3 regions of the Roseibium sp. R5 genome follow, and region 3 is predicted to be linked to each of the others. Evidence: riboswitches for the same ligand, from Rfam matches in the RefSeq annotation. Region 3 holds a riboswitch; each other region holds the start of a gene.
What was found. A riboswitch is a leader RNA that binds a small molecule or an ion and turns the genes downstream of it on or off. The one in region 3 is predicted to bind S-adenosylmethionine.
Positions count from the first base shown of each region.

Region 1: it holds a riboswitch for S-adenosylmethionine, as region 3 does, so the genes downstream of both, AC0J4F_RS23730 (O-succinylhomoserine sulfhydrylase) here and AC0J4F_RS15145 (homoserine O-succinyltransferase) in region 3, are expected to answer to the same signal.
Region 2: it holds a riboswitch for S-adenosylmethionine, as region 3 does, so the genes downstream of both, AC0J4F_RS00885 (hypothetical protein) here and AC0J4F_RS15145 (homoserine O-succinyltransferase) in region 3, are expected to answer to the same signal.

Region 1 covers NZ_CM146910.1:5,062,301-5,072,574, reverse strand. The annotation lists gene AC0J4F_RS23740 (YigZ family protein) at 14-580, opposite strand; gene AC0J4F_RS23735 (2'-deoxycytidine 5'-triphosphate deaminase) at 588-1,724, opposite strand; SAM riboswitch at 1,851-1,930, shown strand; gene AC0J4F_RS23730 (O-succinylhomoserine sulfhydrylase) at 1,974-3,173, shown strand; gene AC0J4F_RS23725 (putative quinol monooxygenase) at 3,194-3,547, opposite strand; gene AC0J4F_RS23720 (ArsR/SmtB family transcription factor) at 3,639-3,956, shown strand; gene AC0J4F_RS23715 (LysE family translocator) at 3,966-4,577, opposite strand; gene AC0J4F_RS23710 (LysR family transcriptional regulator) at 4,692-5,549, shown strand; gene AC0J4F_RS23705 (CDP-alcohol phosphatidyltransferase family protein) at 5,594-6,205, opposite strand; gene apaG (Co2+/Mg2+ efflux protein ApaG) at 6,334-6,753, shown strand; gene AC0J4F_RS23695 (hypothetical protein) at 6,771-7,181, opposite strand; gene AC0J4F_RS23690 (alpha/beta hydrolase family protein) at 7,334-8,404, opposite strand; gene AC0J4F_RS23685 (tellurite resistance TerB family protein) at 8,431-8,802, opposite strand; gene AC0J4F_RS23680 (lysine--tRNA ligase) at 9,059-10,274, shown strand, end outside.
Region 2 covers NZ_CM146910.1:177,039-187,312, forward strand. The annotation lists gene AC0J4F_RS00860 (SlyX family protein) at 138-350, shown strand; gene AC0J4F_RS00865 (MDR family NADP-dependent oxidoreductase) at 509-1,510, shown strand; gene AC0J4F_RS00870 (efflux RND transporter periplasmic adaptor subunit) at 1,622-2,692, shown strand; gene AC0J4F_RS00875 (ABC transporter permease) at 2,689-3,927, shown strand; gene AC0J4F_RS00880 (ABC transporter ATP-binding protein) at 3,929-4,642, shown strand; SAM-I-IV-variant riboswitch at 4,703-4,825, shown strand; gene AC0J4F_RS00885 (hypothetical protein) at 4,867-5,163, shown strand; gene AC0J4F_RS00890 (acyl-CoA thioesterase) at 5,164-5,520, opposite strand; gene AC0J4F_RS00895 (hypothetical protein) at 5,751-5,969, opposite strand; gene AC0J4F_RS00900 (group III truncated hemoglobin) at 5,982-6,455, opposite strand; gene AC0J4F_RS00905 (RrF2 family transcriptional regulator) at 6,528-6,962, shown strand; gene AC0J4F_RS00910 (Crp/Fnr family transcriptional regulator) at 6,979-7,668, opposite strand; gene AC0J4F_RS00915 (ChbG/HpnK family deacetylase) at 7,875-8,672, opposite strand; gene AC0J4F_RS00920 (ArnT family glycosyltransferase) at 8,775-10,274, opposite strand.
Region 3 covers NZ_CM146910.1:3,214,050-3,224,323, forward strand. The annotation lists gene AC0J4F_RS15125 (AzlC family ABC transporter permease) at 1-122, shown strand, start outside; gene AC0J4F_RS15130 (AzlD domain-containing protein) at 119-472, shown strand; gene AC0J4F_RS15135 (glutathione S-transferase family protein) at 558-1,217, shown strand; gene AC0J4F_RS15140 (HIT family protein) at 1,287-1,715, opposite strand; gene AC0J4F_RS15145 (homoserine O-succinyltransferase) at 1,822-2,739, opposite strand; SAM-I-IV-variant riboswitch at 2,774-2,893, opposite strand; gene AC0J4F_RS15150 (GNAT family N-acetyltransferase) at 3,002-4,327, opposite strand; gene AC0J4F_RS15155 (glycerophosphodiester phosphodiesterase family protein) at 4,426-5,187, opposite strand; gene AC0J4F_RS15160 (RidA family protein) at 5,241-5,708, opposite strand; gene AC0J4F_RS15165 (cell envelope integrity EipB family protein) at 5,969-6,850, shown strand; gene AC0J4F_RS15170 (DNA polymerase IV) at 6,855-8,153, opposite strand; gene AC0J4F_RS15175 (hypothetical protein) at 8,182-8,844, opposite strand; gene AC0J4F_RS15180 (DUF3572 domain-containing protein) at 8,837-9,112, opposite strand; gene AC0J4F_RS15185 (response regulator) at 9,276-9,647, shown strand; gene AC0J4F_RS15190 (methyl-accepting chemotaxis protein) at 10,226-10,274, shown strand, end outside.

The DNA of each region.
Region 1 (10,274 bases), 1.8 Mb from region 3:
TGGGCTTCGAGTTCTAACCGTCCGCGGTGCCGTCAAGGGCATCCAGGAGATCCTCCGGCCCTTCAACGATCAGGACCACTCCGGTTTCCGTGTAGTCGCGCGAGACCACGTCCAGTCCGAGGCCAGTGATTTTCCGTTCCAGCTCGGAGCTCGATGCAAAGTCTGCGCTGACCCTCTTGCGGGAGAGCTTCTGGAAGGGCACCAATTCGGCATTCGCGATCGCGTCTTGCGCAGCGCCTGAATAGGCGCGGGCAAGGCCCCCGCCGCCCAGCTTCGTACCACCGAAGTACCGGACGATTAAAACAGCGCAATTGATCAGGTCTGCGCCCTGCAGAACGCGCAAGGTCGGCATTCCGGACGTGCCGGCAGGTTCGCCATCGTCCTTGCCGCTTTCCTCGATCCGGTCATCATCGAGAAGCCGCCGGTGCGCGGTTACAATATGATTGGCTTTGCGGTGTTCCTTGCGCAGTTCTTCCAGACGGGTGTCGAACTGCTCAATCGGCACCAAGAAGGCCAGGAACCGGGACTTCCGGTCTTCCAGGAAGCCTTCGTATTCGCGGGTGATGGTTTTCAAGGACATTCAGTGTTCAGGTTGATGCCTTGAAATGCTTGGAGAGCTTCAAGGCTTGGCCCTGATAGTTGGAGCCGATGCCCTCGCCATAAAGTGTCGCGGGCCGTTCGGCCATGTGTTCATAGACAAGGCGGCCGATGGTCTGCCCGTGTTCCACGATAAAGGGCACGTCATGGGAGCGGACTTCCAGAACCGCGCGTGAGCCTACACCGCCAGCGCCCGCATGGCCGAAGCCGGGATCGAAGAAACCGGCATAATGCACCCGGAACTCCCCGACCAGTGGATCGAAGGGCACCATCTCGGCGGCATAGTCCGGTGGGACGTGCACGGCTTCCTGGCTGACGAGTATATAGAAAGCGTCCGGATCAAGGATCAGTTCAGCATTCTGCCGGCGGTAGATCGGTTCCCAGAAATCAAGCGGGTCTTGAGCGCCGACCAGATCAACATCAATCAGCCCGGAATGATGTTTGGCGCGGTAACCGATCAGGCTGCCCGGGCCTTCGCCTTCGAGATCAATGGAAAGCTGGACACCGCCGCCGATCCGCTCATTGCCGCCGCTCATCAGGGTTTCTGATTTGTGGATGCCTTCAAGATCAGCATCCGGGATCAGCGATTGTCCCCGCCGGAAGCGTATCTGACTGAGGCGGGAGCCGGAACGCACCAGGATCGGGAAAGTAAGCGGCGAAATTTCTGCATAAAGCGGTCCGGCATAGCCGGCTGGAATGGTGTCGAATGCCTGGCCATTGTCCGTAATTACGCGGGTGAACACATCAAGACGCCCGGTGGAGCTTTTTGGATTGGCCGTTGCCGAAATGTCGGGCCGCAGCGCCAGGCTTTCCTGCAACGGAACGATGTAGACGCACCCCGTCTCTAGAACGGCCCCGTCCTGAAGATCAATGGTATGAAGCTTCAACTGCTCTAAGCGGTCCGCCACCTTGATGTCCGGACCGGGCAGAAAACTTGCGCGTACCCGGTAGGCAACGGTTCCAAGCCGTAGATCGAGGCTCGCAGGCTGAATTTGACCTTTGACAGGGGGTTGCGCTGCGCAAATCTCCTGCGCTGCGAACATCGCCTGAATGACTCGCTCGGGCAAAATTCCGCTCGCGGCGATCAATGCGCTGCCTGTGGTGCTTTGGTCCGCTGATACGTTCATCAATTCATCCTGCAATCGTCGTCTAACGTCCTTAACGGATGCGGCTGGCCCCGCCAACTCTCTTTCTGGCCAATCTCAGGAAAAGGGGGAGGTAGATTGACCGAAAGCCCATTTTCGCTTAAGTGAAAGCCACCTCGTGGTGATTTGGGCCGGCCGGCTTGCAGCCACGTTAAACAAGTCGCTAAAAAGGCCGGAGGTGCAAACCCCGGTCTTGAGGCTGGGGTTTTTTCGTTTGGAGCGAACATCGACATGACTGACACCAAGAACACCGCCGGAACCAACTGGCGCCCTGCAACCGCACTCGTTCATGGCGGCACGACCCGCTCACCTTTCGGCGAGACGTCCGAGGCGATGTTCCTGACACAGGGTTTTGTGTACGACAGTGCGGAAGCGGCCGAAGCACGGTTCAATGGTGAAGATCCGGGGTTTGTCTATTCGCGGTATGCCAACCCAACCGTCGCGATGTTCGAAGACCGCATCAAGATGCTGGAAGGCGCGGAAGCTGCGCGGGCAACCGCCAGCGGCATGGCCGCGGTCAATCTTGCCCTGATGGCGTCGGTCAAGGCGGGGGATCATGTGGTTGCGGCGAAGGCCCTTTTCGGCTCGTGCCGCTACATCTGCGAGACCCTGCTGCCGCGTTTTGGTGTTGAGAGCACGCTGGTCGATGGGACGGACATCGAGCAGTGGAAAGCGGCCGTCAAGCCGAACACCAAGGCCCTGTTCCTGGAAAGCCCGACCAACCCGACCCTGGAAGTCATTGACATCGCTGCGGTTGCGGAAATTGCAAAGTCGGTTGGTGCGCGCCTGATCGTTGACAACGTGTTCGCGACGCCGATGTACCAGTCTCCTCTGAGCCTCGGCGCGGATGTGGTCATCTATTCCGCCACCAAACACATTGACGGGCAGGGGCGGTGTCTTGGTGGTGTGGTTCTGTCGGATGAAGAGTGGATCACCGAAGAGGTGATGCCTTTTGTCAAACACACTGGCCCGCACATGAGCCCGTTCAGTGCCTGGGTGCTTTTGAAGGGGCTCGAAACATTGCCGCTGCGCGTGGCACAGCAGACGAACAGTGCCGGCCAGATTGCGGACTTTCTGGCGGGTCAGTCCAAGGTGACACGCCTGATTTACCCGGGGCGGGACGATCACCCGCAAGCCGAGATCGCCAAGCGTCAGATGCGCGGTGGTTCGACGATGGTGGCGCTTGAAATCGAGGGCGGCAAGGAGGTTGCATTCCGGTTTGTGAATGCGCTGGACCTGATCCGGATCTCTAACAACCTCGGTGATGCCAAAAGCCTGATCACCCACCCGGCAACGACCACCCACCAGTCGATCGGTGAGGAAGCCCGCGCCGAGCTTGGCATCACCGACGGCATCCTGCGCCTTTCTGTTGGTCTGGAAGACCCGCAGGATCTTCTTGAGGACGTCGAAAAGGCACTGGCGGCGATATAGTCTGCCATTTCAACGATTGATCAGGCTCCCGGATAAGGACTGGCCATTTTGAGCCAGGTGACTTGCATCTCTCCGTCAACAAGCTCCTGATGGCCTGCAAGGAATTGTTGAATGTACGGCATCTGGAGGTGTTCCTTTAGGTCTGCCAGAGACGCCCAGGCTTCGTAGAAGACAAAGAGATCCGGGTCGGCCCGGTCGCGATGCACGTGATATTGAAGCGCGCCTGTCTCTTCCCGTGTCGGGGGGACGAGCGCAACAAGTGCCTGTTCCAGTTTTTCAGCAGAACCGGGCCGTGCGCGGGCTTGACCGACCAGCGCATAAGGACCGGTTTCATCGGCGTCGGGTTCCGGGAGCGCGAAGTCAGGATTGGACATGAAGATCTCCTTAGGTATGATGTGTGTCGTACCTAGGCGAATAAAAGGTAAGATGCAAGTCTTACCTATCGAGTGGCGCAAGAGGGATGAGATGGGAGAGAAGGACGACAATCTGGAGCCGGTCGATCTGGACCTGGGAAAGGTCCTCACCGCCTTGGCAGATCCTCATCGGCGCCGCGTGATCCGGGAATTGGTCCGGGCGGACACGGGTACGGAGCGAACCTGTGCCTCCTTCCAGCTTCCGGTCAGCAAGGCCACAGTGACGCACCATTTCCGGGTGTTGCGGGAAGCGGGCTTGATCCGGCAAGTCGATCGGGGCAATTCCAGAGCCGCAGCATTGCGCAGGGAGGAGATCGATACTCGTTTTCCCGGATTGCTGCCGCTGATTGCTGAAGAGATCAGCCCCTGACATCCTGATCTAACGCGTCGATGCCAGAAGTCCGGCCGCCGTCAGCAAGGTGCCGCCCGCCGTCCGGTTCAGAAGTCTTGGATGTTGTCTCAGGAAACCGAGGCACTGTTTGGCACCGGCCGCATAAAGCATCACAAACGCAAAATCGAGTGCGGCCATGGTTGGGCACATGATCGATAACTGGGGCAGGACCGGCGCCGTCGGATCTATGAATTGCGGAAAGAAGGCGGTGAAAAAGACCAGTGCCTTCGGGTTGCCAAACGCAACCGCAAAGCCGCTCGCGTAAAGCCGCGCCGGGTGGGACGACCGATCTGGTGTTGCTGCGTCAGGTAGAGTTGGTGCTGACCGCCACATTTTGACGGCCATAAAGATCAGCACACCGACACCTGCCCATTTTATGGCCTGAAACGCGACTGCCGAGTTGGCGATGATGATGCCCAGGCCTGCTGCGACCAGCAGCATCTGGATCATATTGGCGGAGATGTCTCCGAGGGCAGTATAGAGCGTGCGTTTCGTCCCGAACTGCAAGGCATGAACCATACCCAATAGGATACTGGGACCAGGTGTCATGGTCAGGATGAGAGAGGCGGCGACGAAGGCGAGCCAGGTTTCTAGGGGCATGATGTTGTCCAGACGGCAATTGTGCTGGAAGGTCGAATAGAGATATATCTCGGTATAAGAAAATAACTTGAGGTTATATTTTTGCCGTCAGATTCTCAAGATCTTCCTCTCGCAATGGTCCGTGCTCTTTGGATCATCGAGGAAACGGGAAGTGTTTCCGAAGCCGCTCGGGCCCTTGGCATATCTCAACCGGCTGTCAGCAAGGGCATTGCACAGCTGGAAAAGCGGTTTGGACTGGATTTGCTCATTCGCGGGGCCCGGCCACTCGGGTTGACCGAAGAAGGGCAAGCCTTGGCGGCATTTGCCCGTCAGGCCGATCTTCTGCAAGACAAAGCGCTCCGTCATTTGCAGGATGTCCGGCGGGACAGGATCGGGACCGTCCGCCTCGGGTCCTTTGGATCGTCCGCCTCCTTTCATATTCTCCCAAGGCTACTTGGCGAGTTTGGCCGGAAATTTCCCGGTATTGACGTTGAGATCCTGGAATTCCCGGACGCAGACCTTGAAACGGTTTTGCGCAACGGCGGCGTTGATGCGGCGATCTTGGCGGATCCGCATAAAGAGGACCTGGACGTTCTCCCGCTCGTGTCGGACGAGCTGGTCGCCCTGGTTCGGGACGATCATCCGTTGGCGGTACGGTCAACGGTGCGGGCGGAGGACCTTTGCCAAGATCCCTTTATCCTGACCAAAGGCGGGAGCGCGCCGTTGGTTGAGAAATGGCTCGCAGCTGCCGGACAGACGCCGAATGTGGCGCACACCATATTGCAGGTGAATTCGATCCTGGCACTGGTCAAGGCTGGCCTTGGGGTGTCGATCATTGCAAAACTCGCTCTTCCGTCTGAGCCGGTTGGCGTGAAAGTCTTGCCGCTCACCCCAACTGCACCAAGGTCGATTATCTTGGCCCGGATCGACAAGGCTCCGCGGTCTCGTGCCGCGCGCACTTTTTGGCAATTCTGCGAGAGCACTTGGACCTGAATGGCCGGATCTGAATGGCCGGATCTAATTGGTACGACAGGCGATCAACGATCCTTCAAGGCGCTGAGACCGATCAGGACGCGGGCACCAGCGGACACAAGGCAAACGGCGGCAAAAGCCCAGGCAAGGACAGGGAACCAAGCTGGAACAAGTGCCATCAGCAAAAAGAGACCGATGGTTTCGGTGCCCTCCGCCAAGCCGCCAATGTAAAAAAGCGACTTTGCCCCCTGGTGGCTGGTCGTAAGGTTGCGTTTTTCCGCCATGATGGCAAAGGCGAGAAAAGCGGAGCCGTTGGCATAAAAACTTGCAAGCAGAGCCGCTGCCGGCAGGGCATTGGTCTCTGGAGCCTGAATTGCAAAGGCGAGTGGAATTACACCGTAGAAAAAGAAGTCGAGCGTGATGTCCAGATAGCCGCCAAGATCCGTTTTCTGGCTGGCGCGCGCAACCGCACCATCCAATCCGTCAAACAGCCGGTTGAGGGCGATAAGAACAAACCCTGCCAGAAAATATCCAAAAGCAATTGAGACGGCAGCCAATAGCCCCAAGCAAAAACCGGACACTGTCACCATATTGGCGCTGATGCCGGCATTCGCCAGCCGCACCCCAATTGCATTCAGGGGAGGATCGATCATTGGTCGAAGGCGGGCATCAAACATGTAGAAGCGGCTTTACGAAGGATTGTTTGGGCGTTAATGCGAAATCCGGTCCGATTTCACAAGCCACACTCTTTCACGGTTGCGTCAATCGCCCTATAAGCCACATGCAACTCGGCCACTCGGCCGGAATGATAAAAGGAACAATCGTGTCTGGCAGTTACCGCGCCATAACCGACAATATCGAAGTCTCCGTAGAGCCTTATTATCTGGACGATGAGTCGAAGCCAGAAGACCAGGAGTTTATCTGGGCCTATCTCGTTGAGATCCACAACGGTGGTGACAAGCCTGTACAGCTCAAGAGCCGGTATTGGATGATCACGGACGCTCTCGGCCGGCTGGAAGAAGTGCGCGGTGAAGGTGTGGTTGGTGAGCAGCCTGTGATCGAGCCGGGGGAGACCTACGAGTATTCCTCTTATTGCCCGCTTGCGACCGATTCCGGGATCATGGCCGGATCATACGAAATGGAGCGCCCAGACGGCACGACCTTCCAGGTTGAAGTGCCCGCCTTCTCGCTGGACCTTCCAGATACGATCCGCAGCCTCAACTAGGTTGGGCTCCGGCGCTTTCAGACACTGTAGAGGCCGCCCGCAAAACCGATCAGGACCCACAAGATCCATTTCCGTCGGTTGAACGCGGTGAGCAGGGCAACGGCCAGGATCGCCATGACAGCATAGATCGCATGTCCGGCAAAACCGGTGCCAAGGACGAGCGCAAAAAGATCCGGGTCGCGGTTTTTGGCCAGCGGATAATGATACTCGGCGAACATCACCAGCGATACGGCGGTGACGCCAACGATCCAGCCAACAAAGGCGATCAGCATCCGCACACCCCAGTGGGCCTTCTTCTGGGCTTTGTTGCGAGAAACCTGCCGATTGGGGCGATGGGCCTGAGCGGGGTGCCTAAGGGCGACTTGCTGCTGATGGCGCCTTAACGGATAGCGCACAGTCGCCTGATAGCCTTGTGAAGGCTTGTTCATCCCCATCTCCGCATGATGCCCCTTGGCCTTTTCGGCTCTGATCGGGTCTTAGCGGCCTCCCGGTTAGGGGCGGGTAAAGCTATTAATTCAATTTGGAACGATTTGGGCCGCCAGGCGGAGTTTGTTTAATACACCCTGAACCTTGACCCAAACTAGCGCACCGTCACACTGGCAGAATGCGACTGGTCATGGACCCAGTTGGCGATAAGGTCGAGTGTTCCCGGCGCAAAGGCCTCACGCCCCAAAGCCAAAAAGGCCCATTCCACCCAAAAAGGCATTTGGTCGGGGCGCTGATAATTGAACAAATCAGAGCGCAACAAGCCATGACTGGCCCTGTCGATGATCTCAAACCGGTTGGCTGGGTGCTGGTTTTCCAGAATTTGCCGGTAGGTCTGAGAATTGTAGTTAGGGTCAACGTTCAGGTCGTCGCTGCCATGAATGATGAACATCGGTTTTTCGGCAGTCTTCAGCGTTTCTGTTGAATTTGAACGCCAGTTCCTTTTGACGAAGTGAAACCGATCCTCCGGCATCGGGCTGGATGTGTCTTGAGCGGTAAGATAATCGGCGTAAGCCGCCTCTGGGCCCAGATACTGCTCGTTCCGACCGGCTTGGCGATCCAGTTCGCTTTTGATTGCCTCTGCTGAAGCGCCGTCAGCAGCCAGTCTTTGCCGTGTGTAATATTGCCCTTGGCGTTGCCAATCGACGGCACCTCCAATGAGCACAAGAAAGTCGGTTGGTTCGCTTTCTTGGGCAAGGTGAGGCAGCACCCATCCGGCCTGAGAAAACCCCAGAAAGCCGAATGAAGACAGTGACAGGCCGGGAAGTGTTTTCAACCGGAGGAGGGCCGCCTTCGCAAGGTCGGCCCTGTCACTCATGGAATGGTCCAGCCAATTGCCTGAACTGCCGCCAACGCCTGGCTTGTCCCAGGAGTAAACGGCAATGCCACTCTCAAGAAAGACCTTTATGAGCGGCAGGTATCCGCCGCCGGAATAGCGGTCCTGCGGTCCGTCGCCATGGATGAGCACCAAGACAGGGGGATTCTGTCCGCCGGGCAGGTGCAGGGTCCCGGAGATTTGTGTGTCCTGATGACTAAACGAGACGAAGCGCGTCTCGTAAGCCGAAAGGTCAAAATCATCGAGACCCGATAATACCTGCAGGCCGAGAACCAGCATCACAGCGCCAAAAACCGATCCGGTCAGCCAGTACACCCAGCGCCGCTGCATGAAACGCAATGATCAGATACCTTCGATCAAGCGGTGCGGTGGCGGGCAATGGCTGCGCGTTCGATGGCAGCGATTGTCAACTTGTCCAGGCTGAAACGATCGCGCAACAACTGCAAGATCCGCAGTTCTTCTTTTTCGACATGCAGGTCGGCCGCGGCCACCTCAACAGCCAGGGCATAGGCAGTGTCATAGAGCTTGGCCGGGAGAATGTCGCCAACCAGTTCTAGAACCAGCGACAGGCCATTTTCTTCCTGCAGGATATCACCGCAGCGCTGGGCTGCCGGGATGACATTGTTCGGGTTGTAATCCTTGAAGACGGGCAGTGTCTTGATCATGTCGCCGATCGTTGCCAGTTCATTGTCGGTCATGGAATTGTCCGAGGCGGCGACAATCACCATCACGTAGATGAGAGCTTCCTCGATGCTGATCGGGTCTTGTCCTGACACTTTTCAATTCTCCTTGGCCACCAATGGGCATTTCTGTTGCCCCGATGTAGCTGCTCAAACCCGCTGCTTCAAGCATGTTCCCTTTGACAATTGATTGACGGCGGCCCCGCCGTTTTCTAGTGTCGCGCCGCATCAAGCTGACCAACCCCGGGGAATGACCCGTTTCGCCAGCTTTTCCCTCAAGAACAACTGAAACGACCTTAAGAACATGACCGATCAATCCCTGCCTCCGCTTGACCTTTCGCAAGAGTTTGTCGAGGCGGCCACCAAGTCCAAAGCGTGGCCGTTCGAAGAAGCGCGAAAACTGGTCAAACGGATCGAGAAGCGGGATCCGCAAAAACCGGTTCTGTTCGAAACAGGTTACGGCCCGTCCGGGCTGCCGCATATCGGTACTTTCGGTGAAGTTGCCCGCACGACGATGGTGCGCACCGCGTTCCGTCTGTTGACCGAAGACAAGATCCCGACACGGTTGATCTGCTTCTCCGATGATATGGACGGCATGCGGAAAATCCCTGAAAACGTGCCGGACCGAGCCGCGCTTGAGCCGTATTTGCAGATGCCGCTCACCGTCGTGCCGAACCCGTTCGGCGGCGACTATGAGAGCTTTGGACATCATAACAATGCCATGCTGCGGCGGTTCCTAGACACCTTCGGCTTTGATTATGAGTTCGCGAGTGCGACCGACTACTACAAGTCGGGCAAGTTCGACGACATTCTTCTGCGGGCTGCAGAACGCTATCAAAAGCTGATGGATGTAATGTTGCCAACGCTTGGAGAGGAGCGCCGGGCGACCTACTCGCCGTTCCTTCCGATCTCGCCGACCTCTGGCCGGGTCCTTTATGTCCCGATGAAAGAGGTCAATGCCAACGACGGCACCATCACTTTTGAGGATGAAGACGGCCAGGACGTGACCGTGCCGGTCACTGGCGGCAACGTGAAGCTTCAGTGGAAGCCGGACTTTGGCGCGCGCTGGGCAGCGCTTGACGTCGACTTTGAAATGTTCGGCAAGGACCACGGTCCGAACATGGCGGTCTACGACAAGATCTGTAAGGTCCTCGGCGGAACGCCGCCGGAGCATTACGTCTATGAGCTGTTTTTGGACGACAAGGGCGAGAAGATCTCCAAGTCGAAAGGCAATGGTTTGTCCATCGATGAATGGCTCACCTACGCGCCTACGGAAAGCCTGGCGCTTTACATGTTCCAGAAACCGCGTACGGCGAAGCGGATGTATTTCGATGTGATCCCGAAGGCGGTCGACGAATACTATACGTTCGCGCAGAAATACGAGCAGATGCCGGTTGAGCAGAAACTGCAAAACCCGGCATGGCACATTCACTCCGGCGACATCCCGAAGATCGACATGCCGGTGTCGTTTGCCATGTTGCTCAACCTGGTATCCGCATCCAATGCAGACAGCAAGGATG
Region 2 (10,274 bases), 2.2 Mb from region 3:
TTTTTTTGTTTTTCTCAAAAAAATCAGTGCCACGTACCATGTTGCAACCTGATTCCACCATCCAACAGATTCGTTTGCCGTAAATCGGGAATGGCACTAGACAGTGACCGAAGATTGTTTGATGCGAAGAGACCGCTATGAGTGCCGAACTGAACAGTAGGCTCGAAAAACTTGAGATCGATCTTGCGCACGCCACGCACACAATCGATGAGCTGAATGGCGTTGTCGTTGAGCAAGGGAAACAGATTGACCGGCTGACCCGAAAGCTCCTCAACATGACCGATCAGGTCGAAGAGTTGATTGAAAACGTGTTGCCTGGTCATCAGATCGAGAAGCCGCCACACTATTGAGCCCCGACTGGGTGGCCGCGTGTTGACGAACCGACAGAACAACACGGGTTATCGATAACCGTTTGAGAGCCCATCTTGCCACTTGCGCTCAATGCGATAGTTCGCTTACGTATAATGCGGTGCGTATACACATTTTGCGTTAAACCAAGGACACTGAGATGCAGAACCTGCACTTGACCCTGAAATCCCGTCCCGAAGGAAAACTCGGACCGGAGCACTTCGACCGTGTCGAAGAAGACATGGGACCTCTGGCAGATGGCAAGGCGCGCATTCGTGTCGTTTATGTCTCCCTGGACCCGGCGATGCGCGGTTGGGTCTCGCCGGACACAAAGAGCTATATTCCGCCAGTTCAATTGGGTGAGACGATGCGCTCGTTGGGTGTTGGCGTTGTTGAGGAGAGCAAGTCTGATGCCTACAAGGTCGGTGATTGGGTCTCCGGCACACCAGGCTGGACGAAATATGTCGACGTGGCTCCCGGCGAGATCAGCGTTGTCCCGCAAATGGACCGAATTGAGCACTATATGGGCGTTCTTGGCCTGCCAGGGGTGACCGCCTATCAGGGCCTGGTCATTGAGGGTCAACCGAAGGAAGGCGAAACGCTCTGTGTAACCGGAGCCGCCGGGTCGGTTGGCTCTCTGGTCGGCCAGATCGGCAAGGCGCTCGGCCTACGCGTGATCGGTATTGCGGGGACACAGGAAAAGTGTGACTGGCTGACCAAGGACCTCGGCTTTGACGCAGCCCTCAACTACAAGACCGACGATCTGAGCAAAGGGCTTGCCGAGTTCGCTCCGGACGGCATCAACCTGCATTTCGAGAATGTCGGTGGTGCGCCCTTCAAGGCAGCCTTCCGCAATATGGCCGCGCATGGCCGCATGATCTTCTGCGGCTTCATTTCCGCTTACAACGGCGATATCGATCCGGATCCGCTCGATATGACGACCATCATCCGGCGACGTCTGATGCTCAAGGGCTTCACCATGCCGGACCATTATGCATCTTACCCAATGCTGTTCTCCGAACTCGGTAAACTCATGATGCAAGGCAAACTCAAGTACCGGCTTCATGTTGAAGAGGGGCTGGAAAACGCACCAATCGTCTTCAACAAGCTGTTCGATGGCAGCAATACAGGCAAGCTGGTAGTCAAGGTCTCGGACCTCTGATCATCCTTTCCTTTTGAGAATATCGCCGGTGGAGCAGTCAGCCGGCTTTTCTTTTTCTGAGCAGAATTGAGAGTTTAGATTCCTCGTGAAATCTGTCGATTGATCCACCGCATGGCGGACCACGTCAAACGGACTAGTTTGGCCGGATACGAAACAGGTAGTGCCATGCGATACTTCCGCTATTTGCTCATTTTGGCCGCTCTCGGTGCGGCTTTTTCAGCATGGAACTGGTGGTCTGCCAGACCTCCGAAGGTCACCGTCACCGAGGCGTTTATCGGATCGGCTGCCGATGTCGTCTACGCAACAGCCGTGGTCGAACCGGTCAACTGGGCGAAGGTCACGTCGATTTTGCGAGAACGCATCGTGTCCTTGTGTGGCTGCGAGGGCATGGTCGTACAAAAGGGCGATCAGCTGGCCGAGCTCGACAGCGGCGATGCGCGGGCGGCACTTGCGGAACTGGAAGCCCGCCAATCCCTAGCGAAATCTGAGAGTGAGCGGGCGCTGCAGCTGCTGGAGCGCCGGGTCATCAGCCAACATCTTTATGACCGCGCGCAGAGCGAGCTTATTCAGGTAAATGCCGTCATAGCCGCGCAAACAGAACGTCTGCGGGACTACAAGATCGTCGCGCCAATGGATGGCGTCGTTTTGCGGCAGGACGGGTCTGTCGGCGAGGTCGCCGAACCCGGAGACATCCTGTTTTGGATCGGCCAGCCCAAACCCTTGCAACTTGTCGCAGAAGTCAATGAGGAGGACATTCCAAAAGTCGCCGCGGGCCAAACAGCGCTGGTTCGGGCGGACGCCTTTCCGGGGCAGGACCTTACCGCGACCGTTGCCCGGATCACCCCTAAAGGGGATCCGGTTTTGAAGAACTATCGCGTCTACCTGGACCTTCCAAAGGACACGCCGCTTCACATCGGCATGACCACCGAAATCAACATAGTCACCCTTGAAAAGCCGGAAACGGTGCTCGTACCGGTGGCCGCTCTCGATGGTCAGCGGCTTCAGACTGTTTCCAGCAGCAACACCGTTGAGACCATCGTCGTCGAAACCGGGATAACCGGGATCCGAGCTGTCGAAATTCTCGATGGTATTGCTGACGGAGATGCTGTTCTCCTGCCGTTTCGCGACGATCTCTCTGATGGCCAGAAGGTTGAGCCGGTGGCCGAGGGCACGCCAGAATGATCCTTCAGCTCCGCATCGCTGCGACCCATGTGCGCAACAGGCTCCGGCAAACGGTGGTCTCCACGCTTGGTGTTGCACTCGGTGTTGGGTTTTCCATTGCCATGGCCGCCCTCATGGAGGGCTCTCAACGTGACTTCATGGCAACCTTAATCGACGCCATTCCGCATGTGGAGATCAAGGATGATAAGCGGACGCCAACAGCCCAACCGGCCAGCTCCGTTTATGATGCTGTTGCCTTTCGCGGTTTGCGGCCGTTGGAGGACTTGCGTGGGATCCGCAATCCAACGGAAGCTTTAGCTTCGCTGCGAGATTGGGTTGACGGCGACATCGCACAACGCCTGACGGGTCAGGCTGTGCTGCGCTACAGCGGCCAGGACATTGGCATGACGCTGATTGGTGTCCGCCCAAAGCAGGAACTTCTCGTGTCCAACATTGGCGAGGACATCCGGGAGGGGGCCTTTGAGGACCTCGGCACAACCTCCAACGGATTGGTTTTAGGCGACAAGGCAGCCGAACGGCTTGGCGCTGACCTTGGAGACACAGTCACGTTGACCTCAGCAAACGGGGTCGCGAAACGGTTCAAGATTGTCGGCCTGTTCCATACCGGGATCACCACCAGCGACGAAAGCCTCGCCTATGCGCCTCTCAAAGCCGTCCAGATCCTTCTGGAAAAACCTGACATCATCAATGCCATCACGATCCGGCTGAGAAACATCGATGAAGCCGTCGCAGTTGCTGCAAGGGCCGAGCGGCAATTGGGCTACAAGTCGATCTCCTGGGAAGAGGCCAATGAAGGGCTGATGGAGGCTTTCTTTGTCCGCAACGTGATCATGTTTACTGCTGTCGGCGGTATTCTTCTGGTCGCCGGTTTCGGGATCTACAACATCATTTCAACGATCGTGCATGAAAAGGCCCGGGACATTGCCATCCTGAAATCGCTGGGGTTTCCGGAACCCGACATACAGCAGATTTTCGTCCTGGAGGGTTTGGTGATCGGTGTGCTCGGAGCACTTGTCGGGTCTGCACTTGGATTTGGATTGTCGAGTTATCTTGCAACAATCAAATTCGAGGTCACCACCGACATCGAAATGACCCGTCTGCCGATATACTTTTCTCATGTGCATTACATGATCGCCAGTGGTCTGGCGCTTCTGTCTGCGGGCATTGCCGGTTTTGTGCCTGCCAGAAAGGCTGCCGCGCTCAATCCTGTCGACATCATCCGGGGCGCGACCTGACATGAACGTTGCCCCGATCCCAACCACCCCTGCCCCACTTTTGGAAACGCGAGGCTTGACCCGCATTCTTCCGGCTGTAGTTCCGGTCACTCTCGTGGAGAACATCTCGTTTTCGATCGGCACATCGGAGTTCGTCGCGATCACCGGCCCATCGGGCTCTGGAAAATCATCTCTATTGTATCTGCTTGGACTTCTGGACCGGCCGACGGAGGGCGAAGTCCTGATTGGCGGCCGCAAGACGCACGATTTATCGAAGACCGAAATGGCTCACTTGCGGCTGGAAAAGATCGGCTTTGTCTTCCAGTTCCACTTTCTCTTGCCGGAATTCACCGCTATGGAAAACGTGATGATTCCAATGCAAAAACTTGGCGCTCTTGCTGCAGCTGAGCAAAAGGACCGCGCGGCAGGTCTCTTGGAAGATCTCGGCTTGGAGAACTTTTTGCACCGGCAACCTGCCCAATTGTCCGGCGGGCAGCGTCAACGCGTCGCCGTTGCAAGAGCGCTTGCCAATGCGCCGGACCTGATCCTTGCAGACGAGCCGACCGGCAGTCTCGATTCTGTCGCGACAGAGCAGGTGTTTATGTCGCTTCAATCGATTGTCGATCAACAAAGAACCACAGTGATAGCCGTTACGCACGACATGGATATTGCCGGCCGGATGCAGCGTCGCATTCATCTGGTCGATGGAAAAATCGACTATGACCGCAATCAATAACCGTTGGAGTCCTTCGGTTCTTGGATGACTTGCCAAAAAACGGAACTCATGGCATAAGCCTGCCATCATCAAGAGAAGGGCTGGCGCCCTCGCCAACCTGCCGACCGGGCAAGGTGGTTTCCGCAACAGGGATGCGGCCGTCCAGACACTCAAAAGAGGCTGCGCGGCAACGAAGCGGTAGTTTTCCTGCGCCAGTCCTCCTCGGGCAACCGATGGAGGATTTTTTGTTTCAAGATGCGCTGGCCGGACAAGCGGCCGAGTTGATCAGATACCAGGACGCCGAAGAGGCCGATCAGACAGCGGCCGAGATCTGGCAATCTACCGCGGAAGATTGTGTGCTGGCCCGCATGAAGACCATTCGGGTGTATGGCGGACTGCCACGCCACAAACGCCGGTTGACCCAGCATGAGCGGGTCGACCGCTTACAGGCATTGTTGCGCCTTTGGGCCAATGGCTGCATTTGCGCGGTCGATGAAGAGCTGTTTGCGGACCTGCTGGCGCGCAGATCCTTGCGCGCCTGATTACTGCGGAGCCGGAGTGTCCTTGGGGACTGGACGTGGCTTGCCTTGGTCATCAACGGCGACCATCGTGAAAATCGCTTCGGTGACTTTTTCCCGGCCGCCGAAACGGTGGCGCAAAGCCCAGGCTTCCAGTTTGATTTCCATGGAGCTTGTCCCGACGCGGCCGACGCTTGTGTAAACACACAAGACATCTCCGACATGGACCGGGCGGATGAATTTCATCTTGTCGACTGCGATCGTGACAACGCGGCCCTGCGCTCTTTGCCCCGCGGCAATCCCACCGGCGAGATCCATCTGAGACAGCACCCACCCGCCAAAGATATCACCAGATGCATTGGTGTCGGCCGGCATTGCCATTGTCCGGAGGGTCAGTTCCCCTTGCGGTGTTTCTTCACTCAAAGCGGTCGCTCCAGTTTCGTGTTTTACCGAGCCTAGCCCAACCGCTTCAAAACACAACGCTATCAATCAGATAATCAGCATCAGAATGGCCATGATCCAAAGCGGCATTGGTGCTGCAATCCAGATCAAGAGGATGGGTAAGCCACGTTGTGTCCATTTTGCACTGAACATTGGTGTCTCCTGTAAATTCAGAACATAGGGATTTCATAATAGGTCAGTGCCGCCAATGCGGTCATTCCGACCGCAAAGGCGAGTTTGGCGCTGCCAATCAGCGTTCGCCCCGCCACATCGAGGCGTGGCAAAGGCATGGATCTGGAATCCAGGTACATGGACACCATCATTCCGATGAAGACCGCGAACCACAAAACAACCAGACCTTCGGCCACCAAGACGATTGCCGGTAACATGAGCCCCTCCTATCAGGCTTGTTCAGTAAAGAGTTCCCCCGGCGGTGTACTGCCGGCAAAACCGAACGTTGCGAGCCACAGGCTCTGAGCAATCCGTTCGGCAATGGCGATGATCTCTTCGGCAACGTCCGAAACAAAAATCTCGCGTGCTACCGGCCGGAATACGTCGAGCCAATCGCCATAATCCGAGCTGACCACTTCCTTTAGTTTCAGGTGTTCCGGAACCGGCTTGCCTTTGTAGGTCCCGTTTTTCAGGAGAACGGACTGCCAAAACCGTTCCATCTTCTCAAGGTGCTCCGGCCAACGCCCTCCGAGACGCTTTTCAAAGATCTCACCGAGATGGGGTTGCTGGCGTAAAGTCCCATAGAATGAATGCACAAGGATCCGGATCGTCTCGGGAGTGACTTCGGCGTATTGCACCTCACAGGCCCCGTCGGAGCGGGCGACCGCGTTACCTGTTTCCTGTGGTGTTTGTTTGATTTGCATCGCAACCTCATAACATTCATATAAAATGAATCTTTTAAATGGCAGAAGTGCACGCTAAAATCAACATATAAAATGAATGTTTTGAAAGTTCTGGAAATGCGCCTCAGTCAAGCCAGTGATTTCGCCTTGAGACTCCTGATGGCAATCAGCCAATCAGATGCCCCGCAGACAGTGGACAAGTTGACCGCGCAACTTGGCCTGGCGAAATCCCATGTCATGAAAATAGTGGCTCAACTTGCCAAGGCCGGCTACCTGGAAACGACCCGGGGCCGTGGCGGCGGGATCCGGATTGCCAAAGAGGCAGATGACATCCGCATTGGCGATGTGGTGCGGTTGATTGAACCAGATCTTGGCGTGGTCGCGTGCCTCAAGGATGAACCGGCAAGCTGCCCGTTTTTACCGCGCTGCGCGCTCAAGGGCGCGATGGCGAGGGCGGCGGAGGCGTTCCTCGACAGCCTGAATGAACAAACGCTTGGTTCGATCCTGGCCGGCACGCAGAAGATATGAATGCTCGGCGCCTTGCCTAAAGTGTTGAAGCTTGTTCGAGAAAGTCTACCTGTTCCAGGCAATAGTAGCCGGAGATCCGGCTGATCGTTCCAGAGCGCTTCCAATCGTTCAGGACCCGACTGACATTCTCACGGGCAGCTCCGGCCATGTTGGCAATGTCCGCCTGACTGAGCTTGTAGTGGATCAGAACGCGGCCATCATCGAGAGGCTTGCCGAACGTTTCGGCCAGCTGCAGCAATGTCTGCGCGACACGTCCTGGAAGTGGTAAGAAAGAACGCGCTGCCAGGACGTCGTTGGCATGGCGCAAACGTTTGCCGACGATGGACAGCATGTGGCGGTAGACGGCGGGGTTTTCATCGGCGAACCGCTCAAAGGCGGACTTTTCAATGAATGCCAGCTGCGCTTCTTTCAAAACGCTCACCGTTGCAGACCGGGGACGGCCATCCAGCAAGGCAAGCTCACCAACCAGATCGCCTGGTCCGAGAACCGCAAGCAACTGCTCATCCCCATCGACTGACAGGATCGACACCTTCAAAGAGCCCTCCAGAACAGCATAACAGCCGTTTCCAGGGTCCCCGTTTTCGAAAAGTGTGGCATTGGCCGCCATTTTTATCGGGCGAGCGAGTTTTGACAGCCCAAGCGCCAATTCCGAATCAAGCCCTTGTAAAGAAAAGCTATTTTTCAGAAAATCATCGATCTTTGCCACACCTGCCCCCTGCAGACATTGCCGTCAAACCGGCCAATTTCGAAATACGCGCATTGTTGTGATGTGCATCACGTGCCCATGCCCAAACTACCCCTATATTGAAAAACATGGAAGCGGGGTTGCCCCTCCCCCTCTTCCGGACCTCCACGAAAAACGGCTCTGTTCCCCCCAGAGCCGTTTTTTCGTTTGGCTTGCTGTCCAAGCCCTCAATTCAGGAAAACATCCTTTTTTTCCAGCGTGTGAAAGAAACGGTCACTCGCCAGAACATCATACTGGCACTCTCGGATCGCGATCTTGGCTTTGGGTTCCTCCCGGCGTAACCGATCGTCGGCCCGGCCTGGGATGGCTGCCACAAAGCTCATGTCTGCCATCCCGTCAAAATGATTGTGCAGAAGACGGTGCAGTTCTTCCCTGTCACTGACCTCCGGCAGCGGATCTGCCTTGGGCAAGAACTTCAAATCGTATGGCTTCGCCAAGCGCTGAAGCCGGAGTGTTTTCAGGCCCGACCGCACCGGAGAAATGATATGCGGCGGCGTCTCAAATCCGGCGTGTCCGATTGCCTTGAAAACTGTTCGGGCCACACTGCTGCGCGCCAGCATCCCGTCTCGAACGGCAACGAAGTCCGGCTGCCGCTTCATCAAGACCGTGTAGCGGCCAAGTTGCGCCAGCGTTTCTTCCAACAGCAGCTCATCGGGGAGAAGCCGCAAAAGCGCCAGGCGGTTCATCTTCGAACGGGAAAACATCCGGTCGCCATAGGTCTGATGCATACGGCTGCTGACGGGCGATACCCTGTCGCCGGTAAAGGCCAGCGTAATCCCAAAGAGTGTGCGTGAACTTGAAGCCTTGACGGTTTCGATCAGCGGCCGGAACTCTCGGGGCCACAAGTCCGTCGCAACGAGCGCGCCGAGCGCACTGATACGCCCTTGCTCGGCGAGATCACGCAGTGCGCGGTCAACCCCGAATGCAAGACCGTAGTCCAAAGCTCCAAGCGTAATTCTTTTCATGCAGCGCGGTAAAGATACATAAGAAACGACACGCTCCTCCCTGCAAAACTTCGTAGAGTTTTGCAAGTCTTATCGTGACATCCGTCGCTTATTGAGTCGGCGTTACTTGGTCTCTAGCGGATCAAGAGCATCCGTTTTTCGGCCGGAGAGCCTATAGACGACCAGCTCTTCCAGAGGCACACCCTTCACCAATCGCTCCAGAACCGCGACCTGCTGTACGGTTTCAAACCGGGCCTTTAGAACATCCGCTTGATCACGGCGGCTTTCAGCGACGTAAAGCCCAGCGCCCTCAAATTCAGCCCCTTGCGGCTCTGGCGCCATGATATAGCGGATCCGCTGGGTATACTGGTGCACAGGCACCGTGTCTTTCATGAGGAAGTCGATTTGACCGTTGAGGCCATAGCCGGAGGTCAGAACAAAGGCTGCATCCGTGTCACCAACCACATCTTTGAGAGCTGAACCGATCTCTTGCCACCCGCGCAGCTGATGGGTCGGGTCTTTTCGCGCGAACTGCCCTGTAAAGGCCGAGACAGCATGGAGCTGAACGGCGAACGCGATCACAAGACCAAGGCAGACACCGGTTGTGGCAAGCTTGACCCAGTTTCGCGAGCGGCCTTGAAGATCGCCTACAAAGACCGCTGCCATCAATGCAATCACCGGAAACAACGGCGCTGGCCAGTTGGCCTGCACGCGCGAGTGCAGCGAGTGATAGGCAAGATAAATCAGGAACGGCAGCACGGTCAGGATGATCAGGGAGGCGGCCGCATCCTGTTTCAGAAACCGGCCGAACAAACGGGCTGCGCCAAACGCTGCCAAAAGAGCGATCAACGGATTGAGCAGGCCGACAAAAGCGCCGATAAATTCAAAGATGTACTTGGCGGTATACCCATCACTGCCGGCGCGCCCGAACTGTTTGTAGAAGCTGACCCAGTCGTGCAGATGGTTCCAGTAGAGCACCGGCGCAAACGTCAGGACCGCAATCAATCCACCGGCCCAGAGCTGCCAGGTCAACAGCCAACGGCGAGCGTCCGGAACCCACAAGAGCCACAGCACGATCCCCGCCCCGAGAAACAAAACCGAGTATTTCGACAAGAGCCCGCACCCGGCCATCAATCCGATAACCAGCCACCAGTTTGCGTTTTTGGAAGTGATAAGCTCGGCCAGCGCCCAAAAACTCAAGCCCCAAAACAGGACCGACGGGGCATCCGGTGTTGCAAGGATCCCGCCAATACCGACCAGCAAGCTGGTGTTCAAGAACAGGACGGCCCAACCGGCGACGCGGGCATCAAACAGGATGGAGGCCGTCCGCCAAAGTGCCAGCGATCCGATCAGGCCGGAAAAGATAACCAATGCCCGTACCGCAAACACGGTGTCTCCAAAAACGGACTGTCCCGCTGCAATCCACCAGCCGATCATCGGTGGATGATCATAGTAGCTGAGCGCTGGATAAAGTCCCCAGATCCGGTAATAGGCTTCATCCTCGACAAAATGCGCGTGGCTCGCGGCAAAAACCTTGAGAGCCATCAGCGCGACAACAACCAGCACAAGTCCAGCTGGCCGAAGAAAATAGGGCAAGTCTTCAGAGCTGTGTGCGTTTACCAC
Region 3 (10,274 bases):
GCCTTGTGCTTGGCCCTTTGTTCTTCCTTTATTTTCCGGGTCTTGATCTCCTTTGGACTGGCCTGCTTGGCGGAACGCTTGCCTATCTCGTCACACGATTTTGGCGCCGGGGACTGTCATGAGTGACCTGATGACGGAAACCTGGTGGTGGCCCTATGTGATGATCCTCGTCGCAGGATGGCTTGCAACCGATGTGTGGCGGTGGTTGGGTGTTTTTGCCGGCGGCAAACTGCGCGAAGACAGCGAACTTTTCATCTGGGTCCGGTGCGTTGCAACGGCACTGGTTGCAGGTGTGATCTCCAAGCTTGTTCTGTTTCCCCAAGGTGTGCTGGGCGACACGCCGATCTGGTTGCGGCTGGCGGCCGCGGCCTTCGGGTTTGTCTGCTTCTTGGCTCTCGGGCAGCGCGTGATCGTCGGAGTGCTGTCTGCGGTTGTTTTTCTACTGACAGGATGGTGGATCTTGGGCTCCTGACACTCCTGACAGAAGGCTGTCAGCAGGGGGCTGATACATGGCGCGCATTGGCCAAATGGCCACACCGGATCAAAGGAGCCCCGCCATGACCGATCACAAACTCGTGCTTCATTATGCACCGCGCAGCCGCGCCAGCACGCTCCGCGTACTGCTGGATGAACTCGGTGCCAATTACGAGCTGAAAGTACACAATGCGAAAGCTGGTGACCTGCAGTCGCCAGAGTATCTGAAGATCAATCCTCTAGGTAAGGTGCCGGCGCTTCAAGACGGTGAGACGGTTATTACCGAATCTGTCGCCATCGCCTTGTATGCCGCTGATCTTTATCCCGAGGCAGGACTGACACCAGGTTTGAGCGATCCGCGGCGTGGCGCTTATCTGCGGTGGATGGCGTTTTATGCTGCATCCTTTGAGCCCGCCGTGGTCAACAAGGCGTTCAACACGGATATACCGCAGCAGATCGCGCCGTATTGCAGCTATGACGCCGTGATGAAGGCTCTGGCGGCGCAGCTTGTAAGAGCACCCTATCTCCTCGGAGATCAGATTTCCGCAGCAGACATCTTCTGGGGATCTGCTCTGCGCTGGACCTTGATGTTCGGTCTGGTGCCGGACTGGCCGGTCTTTACCGAGTATGCCGAGAGAATTACCGCACGGCCGAGTTTCGAGAGAGTTTTGGAAGACGAGGCTGTGCTCGATGCAGCGCATGAGGCCGCTGCGAACCCGGCAGGGATCGCCGCCGCGAGTTGATCCAAGGCGTCGTCGTGAAATCCGGAGGCACAGCACTTGCCTCCGGAGAAGTGTCGCGGGGTTTGAGGCTTAGCTCAACGCAGCGCGGATCTTGTCGGCTTGTTCGGCAAGTAGATCGTTGTCAGCCATTTCACCGGTGTGCGGCTTCATCTTGACGCCGTCAAAGCGCGGGATGATGTGGACATGGGTGTGAAACACCACCTGGCCGCCGGCTGGTTCAGAGAACTGCTGAATGGTGGTGCCATCTGCCCCAAAAGCTTTGATCACTGCATGCGCCATCTTTTGGACCGTGGCCATCACCGCGTTCAGGTCCTCTTGCGCGATGTCCAGAATGTTGCGGGATGGAGCCTTCGGAATGACCAGCACATGTCCGTCACCGCGCGGCATGATGTCCATGATCACGACCGTCTTGTCGTCTTCATAGACCTTGTGACTCGGCAGCTCTCTGCGCATGATTTTGGCAAAGATGTTCTGGTCGTCGTAGGCGGGCGTTTCGATCGGCATGCGTACCTCTAAAAAGGGAAAAAGTCTTCGAATGTCGACGGACACATTACTCCGCCAGGCGGTTCGACAACAAGGGTTGTGACCGCCCGGCAGTGTCCGATTATTCGCCGATATTGTTCAAATCAAACGGTGTGGACTGATACATCTCATTGATCCAGTTGCCGAACAGGAGATGCGCGTGGGCCCGCCAGCGATTCACCGGCTGCCGGGTGGCATCGTCATCCGGAAAGTAGTTCTGCGGCCGGATCGGCGTGTCAGACACCTGGCTGTCCCGTTCGAATTCATCCGCCAGAGACGTCGTGTCATACTCGATGTGATTGAACATATGCAGGCAGCGATGCTCCGGATCGTCCAGGAGGCACATACCGGTCTCGTCATCTTCCGCCAGCACCATCAGATTGCTGCCGTCCGGAATGTCGGCCTTCCGGGTTTCCGTCCAGCGTGAGACGGGCAGACAGAAATCATCGGAAAACCCTCGGAGATACGGCGAGGCCGGCGCGCGCGTCCGTTGCCGGTAGACGCCCGTTGCCTTGTCGGCCCGCGCATATTTCGGCATGCCATGAAAGTGATAAGTGGCCGCCTGAGCCGCCCAGCAGATGGTCAGCGTGCGATGAACATGTGTCTGGGTCCAATCCAGCACATCGCGCATTTCCTGCCAGTATCCGACATCTTCAAAGGGCAGCTTCTCCACCGGGGCTCCGGTGATGATGAACCCGTCGAACTTCTCGTTCCGGACTTCTTCCCAGGGACGATAGAACGCTTCCAGATGCTCCGTTGGCGTGTTCCGTGGCACGTGGTTGGTCATGCGCACCAGCGTCAGATCGATCTGAAGCGGGGTGGAGCCGAGAAGGCGTGCGAATTGGGTCTCTGTCTTTATCTTGTTCGGCATCAGGTTGAGAAGACCGATGCGCAGGGGGCGGATGTCCTGACGCATGGCATCCGCTTCCTGGATGATCATCACGCCTTCGGATTCCAGAATGGGGCGGCCGGGCAGATCGTTTGGAATTTTTATCGGCATTTGCGCGTCCTGTAACCAGAGACAGATGCCTTTCTTCGATCCGATTCGTTGCCTTTGAACTTGAAGTTCACGGCCGCATCTTCTGTTCGAAGAACCACCTTGCCCGGATCGGCAGGTTGGCGTGGGGCATCTGTCCCAACTCTTGATGATGGTCCCTAGGTAATGGATTGGACGCGATCCGGCAAGCCCTGTGCAGACGAATGCCGATCTTGTGAAAGAGGCAAATTGTTGTTGGATCTCAGGCGCGTGGCAAATGGAAGTTTTAGCTGCCTTTCCGGAAAGGGGCATGTTCAGCCAACGCTTCGTTTTCGCGTTGAACGGCGCGCCGCTCCTGCTCCAGAAAGTCTGCGACTGCGTCGTGAAGGCCCTCATGGGCAATCCAGTGGGCAGAATAGGTCGTTTGCGGCAGGTACCCGCGCGCCAATTTGTGCGCTCCCTGAGCGCCGGCCTCGACGCGTTTCAGGCCTTTGGAAATGGCAAAGTCGATTGCCTGATAGTAACATAGCTCAAAATGCAGGAACGGATGGTGTTCGGTGCAACCCCAGTGGCGGCCGAAAAGGGTTTCCGATCCGATAAAGTTGAGGGCCCCGGCGACATACCGGCCATTGCGTTTTGCCAAGACCAGAAGAATGCGGTCCGCCATCCGTTCACTGATTAGCGAGAAGAAGGCACGATTGAGATAAGGGCGGCCCCACTTACGGGCGCCCGTATCCATGTAAAATCCGTAAAAGGCATCCCAATGCGCTTCTGTCAGATCGCTGCCGGTGACCCATTCGATTTCGAGCCCGTCAGCGCTGATGGCTTCGCGGCGTTCCTTTTTGATCGCCTTGCGTTTGCGCGAGGCGAGGTCGCCGAGAAACTGGTCGAAGGTTTCGTAGCCGTTGTCGTCCCAGTGGAACTGCTGATCTGTGCGCCTCAGATAACCGAGATCGCCAAGCGAGTCCCATTCCGGTTTAGTCAAAAAAGTCGCGTGAACCGAGGAGGCGCCGGTGCGTTGGCAAACCTGTACAAGGCCAGCTGCGAGTGCCTGGAGCCCAGCTTCCCTGTTGATGTCGGAGCTGGTCAGAAAACGGCGGCCTGTCGCCGGAGTAAAAGGGACCGATATCTGGAGTTTTGGATAATAGTCGCCGCCCGCCCGGTAGAATGCGTCGGCCCAACCATGATCGAAGACATATTCACCCTGGGAGTGGCTTTTCAGATAAGCGGGAACGGCTCCAAGAACCGCGCCTTTACCATCCTCCAGCACCATGTGCCGGGGCATCCATCCAGTCTGGCGTGTCGCGCAGCCAGATGCCTCCAAGGCTTCCAGAAAAGCGTGGGATAAGAAAGGGTTGAAGTCTGTTTCTTCAGAATCTGAATCAGCTTCAGGGGCTAGCGCGGAAGTGAGATCTTGAGACGCAACAGCGTCCTGTGCGCGCGCCAGGTTTCCGCCTTCGCTAAGGATCCAGCCGGGATTGGCAACCGCATCCCATTTGTCAGCCGGCACATCTGCCAAGGATGACAGAAGTCTAATGGAGAGCGTCGTCTCCGTGTCACCGGCGCCTGGTTTTTGCGGCTGTTCGTTGTCCGGTGAAATAAAAGACGTCATGTCAGTGTGTCGGCCCGCCATAAAAGGATTGTTTACAAGAATGTAGAGCCGCTTTGCTGCGCCGCAAGAGGGAATTCCGTTCCTGGAATGCTTGTCCGTTATTGATCCGGATCGAAGCCCTCAAAGACGATTTGATCGGCAAACCGTTTTGCGACTTCCAACTGTCCTGGTGTCCGAACTGTCCACGTCATGATTGGGGTTCTGAAAACCTTTTTCATCATGCTGGGGCCGGGGCTCGGTAGATCGTTGACGCCATAGGAGATGAAGTGCGGGCTTGTGCGCGGAAAATGGAGCAGATGGCGCAATATGAAACGGTCCATCCGGCTGTGGCGTGTGTAGTCCGGGCCGGGGCGGGCCGCATCTGCCACGATCCCGCGGAGAACGGAGTTGTTGTGCGCCTTTGCAACAGCCAGCATGTCCGGATCAAAGGTTTTGATACAGGCTGGGCCCTTATACGCATTCACTTGATCAACAACGCGGCGGACAAAGTCGCCTTGCGCATCGCGCCGGAGCAAGGATTTGATTTCGACAACCAGCGGCACACGGCCATCCACCAGATCAAAAAGGTCCTGAAGCAGCCATAGGTGATCTGTGCCGGTACGCATTTGCAGTTTGACGAGATCGGCTGAAGACCGCCCGGAAACCGGCCCGCTGCCATCTGCGAGACGGTCCAGGTCATCATCGTGAAAGACGAGCGCTTCACCATCACTGGTCTGCTGAACGTCAACCTCAATCCCGAAGTCTTTGTCCACGGCCTGCTGGATTGCTGTTGGGGTGTTTTCAATGATGCCGTTGCTGGCATCGTGATACCCCCGGTGCGCTATCGGTCGGGCGAAAATGGCGGCAAGTTCTAGTGACATGTTAATCTGGTCCGGAATTGGCGGAGCGTTTTTAGAGCCCCGCCAGAGCGGAATTAGTCCGCGATCTCGAAAATGGCTTCGATTTCAACCGCGGCGCCAAACGGAAGGGAGGCAGCGCTGACGGCGGAACGCGCATGGCGGCCACTGTCGCCCATGGCCTCTACCAGGAAATCGGACGCGCCGTTGATCACCTTCGGCTGGTCGGTGAAATCACCCGTTGAGTTCACAAAGCCAACGATCTTGACCAGGCGGACCAGCTTGTCCAGATCCCCAGTCGCCGCCTTTGCCTGTGCGAGCAGATTGATGGCGCAGAGTTTTGCAGCTTTCTGGCCGTCTTCAACTTGAAGGCCTTCGCCAAGCTTGCCGGTCACGGCGATCGCACCGCTTTCCATCGGCAGCTGGCCGGAAATGAACAGCTGATTGCCTGTCTTCACAAACGGCACGTAGTTGGCAGCTGGTGCGGCGGCATTTGGAAGGGTTATGCCGAGTTCAGCCAGGCGGGCTTCGGTTTTGCTGGTCATGTGTGTCCCCGATTAAAAACGTGAGTTGCCCGTGTCTTGGCTCAAATTGCAGAAACTGACAAGCTCATTTCCGGCAGACGGGGGCGGTATTTGCTCGGCACCTCGTTACTCAACAAAGTCCAATTGGCGCTTTTGTGCCCGTATTTGTGACCTACATTATCGGTGGGGCCGGGCAATCCTTGCTAGCAGTCCGGCATGAACCCGAATAAAAGACTAGAAACAAGAAATTTCCGCTTGAGCAGCGGTGACGAGGAAATGTGATGCGGCGAACCGTTTCAGGCCAGGCTTTTGAGACTGCTTTTCTATTGAAGTGCGCTGTGGCTGCCATTGTGGTTGTCACGTCTGGTGCCAGTGAAGCAGCTGCCAAAGTGGCAGGCATACAGCTTGCTCCGCATAGAGCTGTCTATGACATGAAGCTTGCCGATACCGAGCAGCAGTCCGGGATTGCAGGTCTCTCCGGACGCATGGTCTATGAGTTTTCAGGCGATGCTTGCGAAGGGTACAGCGTCAATTTCCGTTTTGTCACCGAGTTCCGCGATCTGAGCGGTGGCTCCCAGGTAACAGATCTTCAGACCACATCGTTCGAGGGCCCGGATGCTGAGAGCTATCAGTTTCTGTCCAAGACCTATGTCGATCAGAAACTGGTCGAATCGAGCCGGGGACTGGCGCGGGCTGAAACAGGTTTGAAGGCGGTCGAACTGAAAGAACCGGACGAAAAGTCGTTGCAGATCGGCCAAGATGTTCAGTTTCCAACAGAGCACCTGATGAACATCGTGAAGACCGCGCAAGACGGCGGGCACTTCACCGCCAGTGATATCTACGATGGAGCTGAAACTGGCGACAAGGTCTTTGGAACCACTGCCGTAATCGGTGCCAAGGCCGTCGGTATTGTGCCGGAAATTGATGGCGAACGGCAGGACGCCTTGGATACTGTTGCGTCCTGGCCGGTGACCGTAGCTTATTTCGATCCCTCCACGCAGGAAAATTCCGGCGAACAGACACCCGTCTATCAGTTGTCTTTCAGGCTATTTGAAAACGGTGTGAGTGACAAACTTGTTCTGGATTACGGTGATTTCAAAATTGCGGGAACGATGACGGCGCTGGAACTTCGGGATCTGACAGACAAGTCTGACTGCGAGTAACCGCTTACTTGTCTTCGGCGGCTTTGCGCGCCTGTTTGGCGGCATGTGTCAAACCAAGCTCGACAGCAGAATTTCCGAATTTGCCGCGCAGTTTGTCGATGGCGAGTTCGGCCTTTTTCTTTCGTCCTGATGTTGCGTCGAGCAGGTCCTCCGGATCTGCTTGAGAGGCATCTGAGAGGTCGTTGACCCCAATGCCGATTAGACGGAAGCGGCGGCCATCGGTTTCCGCCTCCAAGAGGGCAACACCTGCATCAAATATCTTGTCCGCAAGCTGTGTCGGGTCGGTCAAATGACGTGCACGGGTGATTGTTTTGAACTCAGAGGTCTTCAGCTTGAGGGTGATGCCACGTCCGGCAATCTCGGACTTTTTCAGGCGGAACGACACCTTTTCAGACAAGTCTCTTAAGATCGGTTTCAGGACATCGAAGTCCGATATGTCTGTGCGGAACGTGGTTTCGGTGGAAACGCTTTTCGCACCGCGCGAAGGGGTCACATCACGGCTGTCGTCGCCGTGGGAGAGGCGCGCTAAGCGCAACCCGATAGAGCCATACCTGCGCGCCAATGTGTTGGCATCCATCGTTTGTAGCTGGCCGATCGTTCGGATGCCGTCGCGGTCGAGTTTCTTTTGGAAGACTCTCCCAACGCCCCAAATCTTGCCGACAGGCATGGGGGCAAGGCGCCGTTCCGCTTCTGCTGCACCAATCACGGAAAACCCCCGTGGCTTCTCCAAATCCGAGGCGAGTTTTGCGAGGAACTTGTTCGGCGCAAGGCCGACACTTGCTGAAATGCCGATATCAGCTTCAATGTCCCGGATGAACTTGGCAAGGGTTTCGGCGGCGCTTGCATGGTGGAGGCGCTCTGTACCGGTGAGGTCAAGAAAGGCCTCATCAATCGACAAGGGTTCCACCAGCGGCGTCAGGGCCTGCATGCGGCCGCGGATTTCCTTGCCGACCTTGGAGTATTTTTCCATGTTGGGTTTGATCACCACGGCCTCAGGACACGCTTCCATGGCCTTGAACATCGGCATAGCCGAGCGAACTCCGGAAATGCGGGCGATGTAACAACAGGTCGATACCACACCTCGCTGACCCCCGCCGATGATCACGGGTTTATCTTGGAGTTCCGGATTGTCGCGTTTTTCAACCGAGGCGTAAAACGCGTCGCAGTCGATGTGGGCAATCGACAGCGTGTCGAGCTCCGGGTGCGCTAAAAGCCGTGGGCTGCCGCAAGACGGGCAACGGCTGACATGCTGCGGCGCGCGCGTGCCGCAATCCCGGCATAGGGCTTTGGGCTCTTCTGTCATGGGCTCGTACCGGACTTCAAAACCAGCCCTAAAGAATAGACCTGATGAACCGGCTTGTCTCGCGCCAGTCACCGGAGAGTAGGTCGATATGAGGCTCCGGTTCAACCGAGCTCAGGAAGCGTTGATCGGCAATGAACTGGATCTGGACAGAGGCGGGCAGGGATGCCTGAACAGACCGGTGATTGGTCGGACTGTCATCAATGAATACAACGGGATGGGCGCGTCCGCCGGCAAGGGCTGCGACAGCACCGCCTTTTGGCCCGGAATTTGTCAGCACGGGATAGGGGATCCCCATACCTCTCAGCAGTGTTTCCCGCACCGGCTTGTTGTGGGAGCCGGGTAGATTGGTCAACAGGACGATGTCCCACTGGTCTGTGAGCTCGGCGAGCGCGGTGTTTGCGTCCGGAACCATGGCCTGCTGATGGCTGACCTCATCGAAGAAGGCGATCAGATGCCTCTTGACCTGTTCCGGCGGAACCGGTGTCCCATCCTCAGTATGCGCGATGTTACCAGTCAGCCGATAGGAGTGGTTGAGGAAATGCATGCCCTTGTTATTCAGGTACTCCTCCAGATGCAGGATCATGTGAAGGATGACTTCATCGACATCGCAGATGATCAAAGGGCGGTCTGAAGCTGGCAGGCTTTGGATTTGTGCAAGGACGTCCGGAAGCACGGGGGTTGGTTCAGGCATCGTACTCGGGACCTCCGGCCAAGGCGTAGCGGGCGGCAGCCATCATCGTCGGGCGGAGGCCGGCATTTTCGCAAAAGGCCAGAAGAAGTGCTTCGTCCATCATGTAAAATTCAAGGACGCCAGCCAGGAACCCAGGCTCGCTTGCAGCGTCCCGGATTTGGTCCGGACCAATGCCGGAAAAGGCTAAAAAGCGGCCGACCTGTTCAGGGTCTTGGCTGAGCTGCACAAGGGCTTGCGTCGCAATTCCCTGAGCTTCTTCAACACTCAATGATTTTCCTTGCACATTTTTCATTGTGTTTTTTTGCCTTTCTGAAACGATTCCGGGTTAGAAGAGTTGTAATGCGACCCGGGGATGGGTTCCACAAGGGATAAGACGACTTCGCGTCAAAAAAGAGTAGGACCGGCTCCAGCCGGCGAAGGGCCTGAAATATATGGCGAAAACCGTGTTGATCGTGGAAGATAACGAGTTGAACATGAAGTTGTTTCATGACCTGCTCGAGGCACACGGTTTTGATACGCTTCAAACAAGAACCGGCATTGAAGCATTAAAACTGGCGCGCGAAAACCGGCCTGATCTTATCCTCATGGATATTCAGCTGCCCGAAGTCTCCGGCCTTGAAGTTACCAAGTGGATCAAGGAAGACGAGAGTATTTCTTCGATTCCAGTTGTTGCTGTCACTGCCTTTGCCATGAAGGGGGATGAAGAGCGTATCCGCCAAGGTGGCTGTGAAGCCTACATATCCAAGCCAATATCGGTTTCCAAATTCCTGGAAACGGTCAAGTCGTTCCTTGGTGAGCCTTAAGCCGGCAAAGAATCGCTCCATCCAGTGGATTGCCTCTCTGTCTGGTGGCGCTTTGTGACATTCTCATTCGAAAAAACGACTAGGTCTTTCGTCTGTAATAGTTTGCCGGCGATCACGTTAAGGTTACGCATTAATTAAAATCCTCATCTTTCTGTGTGCTTTCCACGGAAAATATTGCATTTGAACAATGTTGAGTTAGTGTAGGTTTCGTTAGGTTTCGGCCTGACAACCGTTTGTCATGCAGAATTTTTCGCAGCAAACGTGTTCAGTTTCCCCTCGGGATTGCTCAGGTCCGCCGCATCTCCTGGGTCCGTGGGGTAGGTCGGCAGGGAACCGGTCGAAGAGTGGCCTCCTCGAATACCGTGTTCCCGCCGACCACTAACTCTCTGAAACTTCTTTCAAATATTAGCCTGATCATGAGCGAGGGCTTAAGGAAATGTACGCGTCAGCTGAGTCGGCTTCTCAGAATATTTTACTAATGTGCGAACGCTACTCCGCAACTTTTACGATGTATGTGATTATACTATCTTTAACCTTGCGGAAGCTATGATCCCACCCAGTTTTTCTAGGGGTGGAATATGATCAAACGTCTTTCTTCACTGAGCGTCACCGCGTCCCTTGCATTGG